2 regions of the Brevibacillus sp. SIMBA_040 genome follow, and region 2 is predicted to be linked to the other one. Evidence: riboswitches for the same ligand, from Rfam matches in the RefSeq annotation. Region 2 holds a riboswitch; the other holds the start of a gene.
What was found. Region 2 has a riboswitch for cobalamin ahead of cobO (cob(I)yrinic acid a,c-diamide adenosyltransferase). Riboswitches for the same ligand answer to the same signal wherever they lie in the genome.
Positions count from the first base shown of each region.

Region 1: another riboswitch for cobalamin. It lies ahead of SB752_RS23640 (ABC transporter substrate-binding protein); the one in region 2 lies ahead of cobO (cob(I)yrinic acid a,c-diamide adenosyltransferase).

Region 1 covers NZ_JAWRXI010000016.1:67,849-72,893, reverse strand. Annotated here, with positions in the region: gene SB752_RS23655 (methyltransferase domain-containing protein) at 1-284, opposite strand, end outside; gene SB752_RS23650 (heme ABC transporter ATP-binding protein) at 281-1,090, opposite strand; gene SB752_RS23645 (FecCD family ABC transporter permease) at 1,087-2,124, opposite strand; gene SB752_RS23640 (ABC transporter substrate-binding protein) at 2,167-3,192, opposite strand; cobalamin riboswitch at 3,462-3,669, opposite strand; gene SB752_RS23635 (M24 family metallopeptidase) at 3,687-4,787, opposite strand; gene SB752_RS23630 (alpha/beta fold hydrolase) at 4,914-5,045, shown strand, end outside.
Region 2 covers NZ_JAWRXI010000019.1:16,356-21,400, forward strand. Annotated here, with positions in the region: gene cobS (adenosylcobinamide-GDP ribazoletransferase) at 1-672, opposite strand, end outside; gene cobU (bifunctional adenosylcobinamide kinase/adenosylcobinamide-phosphate guanylyltransferase) at 669-1,208, opposite strand; gene cobD (threonine-phosphate decarboxylase CobD) at 1,205-2,311, opposite strand; gene cobO (cob(I)yrinic acid a,c-diamide adenosyltransferase) at 2,311-2,859, opposite strand; cobalamin riboswitch at 2,984-3,202, opposite strand; gene SB752_RS25375 (M15 family metallopeptidase) at 3,418-4,128, shown strand; gene SB752_RS25380 (ABC transporter substrate-binding protein) at 4,190-5,045, shown strand, end outside.

The sequences.
Region 1 (5,045 bases), on a different contig from region 2:
AGCTCTAGCACCGAGACTGGACTTTTTTCGTTTTCCTGAAGCAGCCAGTCGCGATAAAAGGCAATTCCGGCCTTGCCCGCAAACTGATCATAGTAGGTTGCCTCCAGCCCGGCGTACTTCGTTTCAGAAAGTGGCTGATGTCGCCCCTCTCCTTCCATGCCACAGGTCGTACAAACAGACCCCGCCAAATGTGGAAAAGGCACCCCAGGAGGGACGCCATTTTTCGTATCACCCAGCCATTCATCGTAACGAAACTTACATACCGTGCAGCTATACACACTCATAATGCTTTGGACACCTCCTGCGGTGATTGCTTGATTCTAAAAGCTTCCGAAAAAAAGTACACATGCTTTTTTCCCGTAATCGGATGCGTTGTCACTTCGGTCTCCACACCGAATACATCACGGATTAATGGCGGACTCAAAATTTGTTCAGGAGTTCCACTCGCAAAGATCTCCCCTTTTTTAATCACATACAAACGATCACAGTACATCGCAGCGATATTGAGATCATGCAAAGCTGACAAGACTGTGATCCCAAGCGCCCTGACTAAATCCATTACCTGCAGCTGATAGCGAACATCCAAGTGATTAGTCGGTTCGTCCAGGACGAGAAATTTAGCCTGCTGCACGAGCGCGCGGGCAATCAATACACGCTGCTTTTCTCCCCCTGACAAGCTAAAAAAGCTGCGATTTGCATAGGCATCCATGCCAACCCGTACAAGCGCTTCCTCGCAAATGTCGTGGTCTGCTTCTGTGTCTTGCTGAAACAGCCGCTTGTGAGGTGCGCGCCCCATCAAGACAATTTCCATCACAGTAAAATCAAATTCGATCGAAGACTCCTGACGGACAACAGCCATGCGCTGGGCATTTTCCTTGGCGGACAGCTTATATACATCGTCTCCGTCCAGCGAAATCCACCCCGCATGAGGCTTCATCGTACGATAGATGCTTTTAAGCAGTGTGGATTTCCCGCTGCCATTTGGCCCGATCAGTCCAACGAACTCACCAGCTGCGACCTCAAGCCCCACGTTGGACAGGATCGTTTTCTTCTCCAGATTGACTGATAAGTTATCCGCAACCAGCTTCATCGTCCGCTACCTCCAAAGGAATATGAATTGCGCAGCATCAACCAGATAAAAAACGGTCCGCCACATAGAGCCGTAATGATCCCAATCGGCAGCTCTTCTGGAGCAAAGGCTAGCCGTGCAATGGAGTCAGCCCAAATCAGAAAGATTGCTCCAAATAGAGCACTTACAGGCAGGACACGGCGATGATCCGATCCGACGACTACTCGCACGATATGCGGCATCATCAACCCCACGAACCCGATGGCTCCACTAATCGCAACGATCACCCCAGTCAGCAAAGCTGTGATCATCAAAAGCTGCTTGCGGAATTGGACCGTATTGACACCGAGTGTTCCCGCAGACTCTTCCCCCATCAGCATCGCATTGAGCGAGCGATATTGCGCCATCAATACAAACAGGCAGATCAGCACGACTAACGTCGGAATTGTGAGGTATTCCCATTTTCCTCCCGCCAGGCTACCACTCATCCAGAACAGAACGGACCGAATACCGTGCTCATTCGGTGCGGAAAAGATGATCAGGCTGGTAACTGCTGACAGAATGGCCGAGATCGCGATCCCCGACATAAGCAAACGTACTGTCGAGTTTTGTCCACCGATCCGCGATAGGGAAAAGATCAACAGGATAGACAAAAGCGCACCTGCAAAGGCTCCAAGTGACAGGGCGAATTGCCCAAACATGCTGAAGGCTCCGAAGAGAATAACCAGTGTGGCGCCAACCGAAGCACCCGAAGAAACTCCCAGTATGTACGGGTCTGCTAGTGAGTTTCGTACAAGAGACTGAATAGCTACACCTACTACCGAAAGGCCTGCTCCTACAATTGCCCCTAGCAGTACTCTTGGAAAACGAATATCCCAGATGATCGTTTGCTCACCCTTTGACCAATCAATGGGAATCCACTGACCCACTCCCGGAACTTGCGACAAGGCAATTTTCCATACCGTCGCAGGCTTGATATCTACAGAGCCCAAGGTGACAGCGATCGTGATGGAAAGCACCAGCCCGACTAGCAGGCTGATGATAATGAGAGGCATTTTGATCCGATGCAGAGTCATTCCCTCCTCTAGTAGAACTCTTTATTTAAATTTGTCCGGGTAGAGCCCTTCTCCCAGGATTTTCAGTGCAATCGGTGCGCGAACTCCCTCTGATGCTGCGGACAGTGGCAAGACGATCAATCTTTTATTTTGAATGGCTGGAATATCTGCCAGCTCGCGCTTCGTCAGCAAAAGGTTCTTTTTCTGATCTACCGTTTTGTCCCCGTAGTCCACGACTACAATCACGTCAGGCTTGCGATTGACAACCTCTTCCCAACTAACTTCTGCCCAACCCTTTTGAATATCATCAAATACGTTTTTACCGCCTGCCATTTTAATCAGGGATGTCATGTAATTGTTCGCTGCTGTAAAGGGGTTATCTTCTCCGCTATCATATACAAAAACCTGCAACGGCTTGTCCACAGAACCGATTTTACTCACTGTTTGATCCATTTCCTGCTTCATTTTTCCAATCAATTCATTGGCTTTATCCTCAACACGGAAAATCTTACCGATGTTTTGAATATCTGCAAAGACATCTTCTACGGTTGGGCCTGGCTTATTGGATGACTCTTGCAGGTACGATTTGATTCCAGCCTTGTCCAAATCCTCCATAGAGCCTACTCCTTTATCACCAAAACCACTCTTCCAGCCAGAGTAGACAAAATCAGGGTTTGCTGCCATCAGCACTTCTTTGTTTGGATATTTATCGGCCAACACTGGTACCTTGTCGTACGCTTCCTTGAGCTCAGGCAAAATCTGATCGTCCAAATATGCTGTTCCTACCATTTTATCTGCAAGACCCAGTGCAAGCATGATTTCCGTCACGTGTTGGTTTAAGGTAACCGCACGTTTTGGCGCTTCTGGATAGGTCATTTCAATGCCGTTTGTCGTGATAGTGACAGACTTATTGCCAGCAGGCTGCTCGGTCTTCGTTTCCGTTTTAGCAGCCTGCTCTGTTCCCGTTTTCGACTCAGTCGTGCTTGGTGCAGCAGAACCGCAAGCCGAAACAATGAGTACCAGCGCCATTACTGCTGCAATCCAAAATCCTTGTAAAACTTTTTTCATGTTTGCTTAACCCCTCTTTATGGATTTGAAATGATAATTAATTTTTGCGAATCGTAATCATTACGTTTTATTTACTTTTATCACTATACGCGTGCGTTAATGCTTTTGCAATTCTTTTCTTCAACCCCCTTTTCCGCACAAAAAAGCACCCCCCTTTTTTCTCAATCGGGAGGTGCTTGACAAACGTGGACACAGCTATAGATCTGGCTTTTTGTGCCTAGTTCTAGAATTATGCCTAAATTCCACATCTGCCCCATCCTCGTGGGTCGATTGTATCTGATTTCATGGCAGGTCTCCTGGCTTACGAATCGTCGCACACTAGCCTCCTTCCCATTCCAATAAGACGAAACAGTGGGTCTTGGCTAGGTACTCCTCGTTACAGTGGCGGGACCGCGCCGGTTTTTCACCGGTCTTCCCTATTAAGCTGAGGGGACGTATTAGATACGTCCAGTCAGCACCATGAAATGCTTATGAAGTTGTTTATTTCGTGCAATTTAACCGATTACAGTCAATTTTTTCGGGAAGCTCGACAATACTTCTACCCCTGTCTCGGTTACGACCACATCATCCTCGATACGGACGCCGCCTACGCCTGGCAAATAAATTCCTGGCTCGATAGTGAAAACCATCCCTGGGCGAAGTATCTCCTCATTTTGCTCATGCACAGAAGGATACTCGTGGACATCCATGCCGAGTCCATGTCCCAGACGGTGAATAAAGTACTCCCCATAGCCTTTTGCCGCGATGACATTGCGTGCGGTTTTGTCGATATGCGCAAAGGTTACGCCCGGGCGAACTTCGGCAATCGCTGCTTCATTGGCTGCCAATACCGTTTCGTAAATTTCGTGAAGCTGTTCGCTAATTTCACCAACTGCGAATGTACGGGTAATATCAGAGACGTACCCATCAGCTTCTACCCCGATATCAAACAGGAGCAGATCCCCTGCTTGAATCTCGCGCGTTCCAGGATTTCCATGTGGCAAAGCTGATTTTTCCCCAGCCAAAACCATTGTGGAGAAGGAAGGACCCTCTGCTCCTACACGCTTCATCTGGTATTCCAGGTCAGCGACAATCTCCATTTCGGTCATGCCGATCTTCACGGTTTTCAGCGTCTCTGTCAGTGCTTTTTCAACGAGCACAACAGCGTGCTTCATCCGCTCAACCTCGTCAGCGGATTTGATCAAGCGCATTTCGCGAAGCGGTGCTTCCACGTCTACAAAGCTAGTAGCAGAGACAACTTGTCCCATCGCTTCAAATCGCTCGACTGTCATATGACTTTTTTCGATACCGAGCTTAGACAAACCGCTTGGCAGTGTTTGTTTTAATACTTCGTACGGATTTTGCGTATCTGTATGTGTGTAGATGTTTTGGACGGATGAAGCCTCCGACGCTGCCTGACGATCAAGTGCTGGTACGATCAAGGCTGGTTCGCCCTGCACAGGAAGGACCAAGCCCAAAAAGCGCTCATGTGGATCTGTAAAAAAGCCTGTCAAATAATATACATGCTTGGGAGAGGTGATGAGCACCGCGTCCAGCTCTTGCTTCGTCAAAAAATCATGCAGCTTCGAAATGCGCTCTTGAAATACCTTTGTCACCTTACTTCACCCTGCTTTCGCCTAATATTCTATTGCGAGGATAACATTTCCTCATAAAAAAAAGAAGAGTTCTCGTAAAAATTTTGCCATGTATTGGAGAACATATGAAAGAGGTGAATATGATCTGTGGAACAAGTTGTGGTACAGCTAAAAAACGGTCAGCTTGCATGTACTCTCTCAGGCAAAGGCACTCCTGTTTTATGTATTCATGCCCCCTGCATCGGCTCTATGAATTTCAGCTATCAGGATGCTCTCTCT
Region 2 (5,045 bases):
GCAATCTCCGTTTAGCCCGCCCAGCTTTTTGGCGACAGAGCGAGAAAAAAGAAGCGCAAATAAAAGGGACATCAAAATAGCTGCAACTACATGCCAACTGCCCAAAAACCAGCCAGCCCCGAGCAAAAGAACATAGCTGACGATCATCGAAAAAGTCGAAAGACCTTCACTAATTCCTTTTCCAATCCCTTTGTCGGCGGATAGATAAGGCCACAGTCGAATCGATAGCAATACGTGCGTACGGGCGGCAAACGGGACAAAAAGCAGAAACATTCCCCAGCCGGGATGTGCCAGCTCTGCTACACCCCCCGCTTTGATCAGCAGCAGCAGAATCGCTGCGATGACGCCCATCGCACCCACGCGGCTGTCCTTCATGATCGCGAGCACCTGCTCACGCGGCCTGCTGCTGCCAAGCCCGTCCGCCAAATCCATCCAGCCGTCCAGGTGAAGGCCACCTGTTACATAAATCCAGACACCCAGTGTCAAAATGGCAGCGAGCCACGGACTAAACAAGTGCACACCTGCCTGGTGCACACCCCATAGCAAAAGTCCGATTACTACGCCGACAGCCGGGTACCAGTTGACGCTCTTTTTCCAGGCAGCTTCAGAGGGTCGCAGCCATGGAACCGGAATCCGGGTAAAAAAGGAGATGGCGTGAAAAAAAGCATTCATCCCTTGATCCTCCACGGTATTCCAGACAAGACGGCATAGACGACATCCGCTTGACGAGCACTCATCTGGTTGACATCCCCGAGCACATCGGCGAACCATCTTCCCAGCCGATTCATGGCGACACCGCCAAGCCCTACCTCGCTAGTGACAGCAATCACCGTTTGGCTGGATGCCTGAACCTGCCTGAGCCAAGCTTCCGCCTCCTGCAAGAGAGCCGCTGTGTGCTGCTCGCTGCGCCATTTTGCTTCCTCAATATTCATTAACAGATTGCTGACCCACGTGGAGAGGCAGTCAATCAATACGACATCATAATCAGCACTTGCGTCTGCATATTCAGATAGGCGCTCGCCTACCTCCATACAGCCCCAGTCGCTTGGACGGCGCTTTTTGTGCAGCTCGATTCTGGCACGCATTTCGTCATCCCAAGCCTGACCTGTTGCTACATACAGAACACGCTTGCCCGAAGCCTGCGCCAGCTCCTCTGCAAAACGGCTTTTTCCCGAACGGACACCGCCTGTTACTACAATCAGACTCAAGCGTGTCCACTTCCTTCCGCCGCGACCTCGCACAGAGCAGCAATCAGTCTTTCGTTTTCTTCTCGGCTGCGGACTGCGATACGCACATCATGCTCAGTCAACCCCGGATACATGGCACAGCTGCGAATCAGGATTCTTCTTTTGCCGAGCCGCGCTTGCAATTGCTCTGCAGGCAAATGCTTCGGTGAACGAAGCAAAAGAAAGTTCGCTTCACCAGGCCATACCTTCCACCCTAGCTCATGCGTAATTGCTTCTGACAGATACGCTCTCTCTTTGGCAACCAGCTGGCGTGTTTTTTCCTCGTACTCATGCTCCTTTAAGCATAGCTCACCTGCAAGCAAAGCCAACGAATTGACGCTCCAGCTCACCTGCTTCTCACGCATCTGCTCGATCACGTCTGGATGGGCGATGGCATAGCCGAGGCGCAGGCCTGGAATCGCGTACATTTTCGTCATCGAGCGCATCAGGATGACCCTCGGATACTGCTCCAACTGTGTCGCTAGCGTAAATTGCCGCTCCGTTGCGACAAAATCGAGAAACGCCTCATCTACAATCAGCCAAGTGTTTGTCTCAGTGGACCACTGCGCGATTTGCACAAGCTCCTCCGGCTCATACAAAATCCCCGTCGGATTGTTCGGCGACCCGATAAACACCAGATCCGCCTTCTCAAGCAGACGATGCAGCTCTTCGTGGTCCGGCTTGTAGCCATTTTCCTCTTTTCCATAGCAACCGATCACACGCGCGCCAAACTGCTTGGAAAGTTGCTCATATTCCGAAAAGCAAGGATACACAACACCGACAGTTTGCGGCTTGAGTCCCAATATTGCCAAAGCCATCGCCTCTGCTGCTCCATTCGCGGGCAAAAGCCACTCCTCACCCAGTCCAAGATGCAAAGCAAGGGCCCCGCGAAAGGAACGATGTCCCGGATCTGGATAACGGACGATCGCAGACAGCGAAGCCAACAGCGTCTCCGTCACGCTAACTGGCATTCCCAGCGGATTAATATTGGCACTGTAATCGAGGAAATCTCCTGGGGCTACACCAAAGCGCTGGGCTGCCGACAGTAAATCGCCGCCGTGTCCGTAGGTTTCGAGAATACCCATTAAAATTCAACCCCCAGCACAGCTGGAATCCCCTCATCGTAGTAATGCTTGACCGGCTTCATTTCGGTAACCAAATCGGCCATGTCCATGATCTCTTGTTTGGCACTGCGTCCTGTGATTACGAGGTGAATGTGACTCGGACGACCCTGGATCGTCTCCAGTACGTCTGATAGTGGCAGCACATCATCGATTGGAAAACGATCAATCGCCAGCGCATTGTTCAACTCATCCAAAATGACTACGTCGTACTCGCCGCCCATCAGCTTTTCACGCGCAAAGCTCCACGCTTCCTGCAAAGCTGCCCGATGCTCTTCCGGAGTCTTTGTCCAAGTAAAGCCAACTCCCTTTTGCACGATCTCGATCCCGAGCCGATCAAAAATGATCTTTTCTCCATACGTCCGTTCTGGTGATTTAATGAACTGAATCATCAATACTTTTTTTCCACGGCCGGTCGCTCGTACAGCCAGCCCGATAGCTGCTGTCGTTTTCCCCTTGCCGTCACCTGTATAAACCAAAAGCAAGCCCCGCTTTTTGTCTTGCTGACTCATCAAAGCCACCCCCTCATCGAAATAAAAAAACGCCTTGTTCTCCTCTTATCGTGTAAGGAAAACAAAGCGTGTGGATAGCATACTTCACCGATCCTCACCTCTTCCTTTAACCCGAAGGAATGCAGTGCAAAAACAAGAACAGGCAGGTCTCCTGGCTTGAGGATCATCGCTATTCTTCTCCTTCCCGCTCCCTTGTGGGCAGTGGATGGCGCCGTTGCCATGAAGAATAGCTACTCTCTTACAGTGGCGGGACCGCGTTGGTTTTTCACCAATCTTCCCTTTTAACCCTGCTACCGGGAAAAGCTTTTTCGCAGTAACAAGGACCTGTTTGTATCGTATTCAATTCATTTTTCATTCTATGACAAGCACTTGTTTTAATAATAGCAAATGCTGGTCGGGATTCAAGCAAAAGCTGAGAAACAAACAAAACTGGAGTGTAAAGACACGCCTCTCTATCCGAAAATCATCATATTGCAGAAAATTAAATAAAATTACAATTTACTAAAAACTATTTTTCGGCTACCATATTGCCAAAGCCATCCAAAGGAGGTGAATTTTTTGATATCTCCCCCAATCCCGAAACTAACTGATCATGTCCTACCCAGCACACTTCCGGTAAAAGAATGCGGCGAGGCAATGGTCCCGCTCTCTACCCTATCAGCAAGAATCTCCGTTTATCCAGCTTACTATCGCCTGGGGTATGCGGGGACAACACCAGAAGCGTACTTGCGAAAGGAAGCTGCCCGAAGACTCGCTTCCGCTGCCGAACAGCTGCCCAGCGGCTATGAGTTGGTCATACTGGACGGGTGGCGTTCCTTTGAGGTACAGGCATCCCTATATGAAGGATTTCGTCAATCACTGCTCTTGAAGGGCTGGCAAGAGGGCGCTGCACTCGCCGAAGAGCTGCGCAAGTTTGTCGCCCTGCCCACAACTGACATTACCAAGCCGTCTCCTCATCTCTCGGGAGGAGCTGTAGATCTGACTATTGCCGGACCAGATGGCTGGCTGGATATGGGTACGGACTTCGACGATTTCACAGAAGCTGCTGCGACCAGGCATTACGAAGAGCTTTCGCAGCCGACCGAAAATGAAATCGTGATCCGCGACAATCGTCGTCTGCTTTACCATCTCATGACTAGCGCAGGCTTTGTCAACTATGCAAAAGAATGGTGGCATTTTGAATACGGCACCCGCAGCTGGGGACAGCAAACGCACCAAAGACCAATTTATGGCGGCATCTTGTCCATGGAAAAAATAATGGTTGAATAAATAGAATTTTTACAATATATTAAAAAATAATTAAATATAATATATTTGGGGGTCGAATTCATTGAAGCGTAGCTGGTCTTATTTATTCACTACCCTTCTGCTAATCCTCACCATGGTGACGGCAGCTTGTAGCAGTACGCCAGCAAGTCAATCCCAAGGCGAAACAAAGCCGGCGGAGAACAAACCGGCAGAGCCCGCACAGGCAAAATCGACAACTCCTGCTGACACCCTGTTCGTAGGGATGACTGCCGACCAAGGCACACTGGATCCCGCCGTCACCTTTGACAACAGTGCCTGGAAAATCACCTACCCTACCTACCAGCGTCTCGTAGAGTACGATGGCGGCACCACAGAAGTAAAGCCTGGCTTGGCAAAAGAATGGAAGGTAAGCGAGGACGGCCTCAGCTGGACGTTCACCCTTACCGAAGGAAACACCTTTGCTGACGGAACACCTGTAACGGCTGAAGCAGTCAAATTCACCTTTGATCGTACACTCAAAATCAAAAAAGGCCCGGCTGATGTCTACAACGTGATTAAAGAAGTGAAGGTAGACTCGCCAACAAGCGTTACATTCGTTCTCTCACAGAACTTCCCACCGTTTCTCTCCACACTGGCTGCCAACTATGGCGGTATCGTCAATCCAAAAGTGATGGAAAAAGAGCAAAACGGTGACCTAGGCCAAAACTTTCTCGCGAACAACACCATGGGCAGCGGCCCTTACCAACTCTCTGAATGGAGAAAAGGCGAGTACATCAAGCTTTCTCCAAACCCTAACTCCTCAGTCAAACCCGCACTTCAAAATATTTTCTTTAAAATCATCCCAGACTCAACAGCACAGCGCCTGCAGCTAGAGCAAGGCGAGCTCGACATCGCCGAAGGTATACCCAACGAACAGCTAAAAGCGATCAAGGATCAGC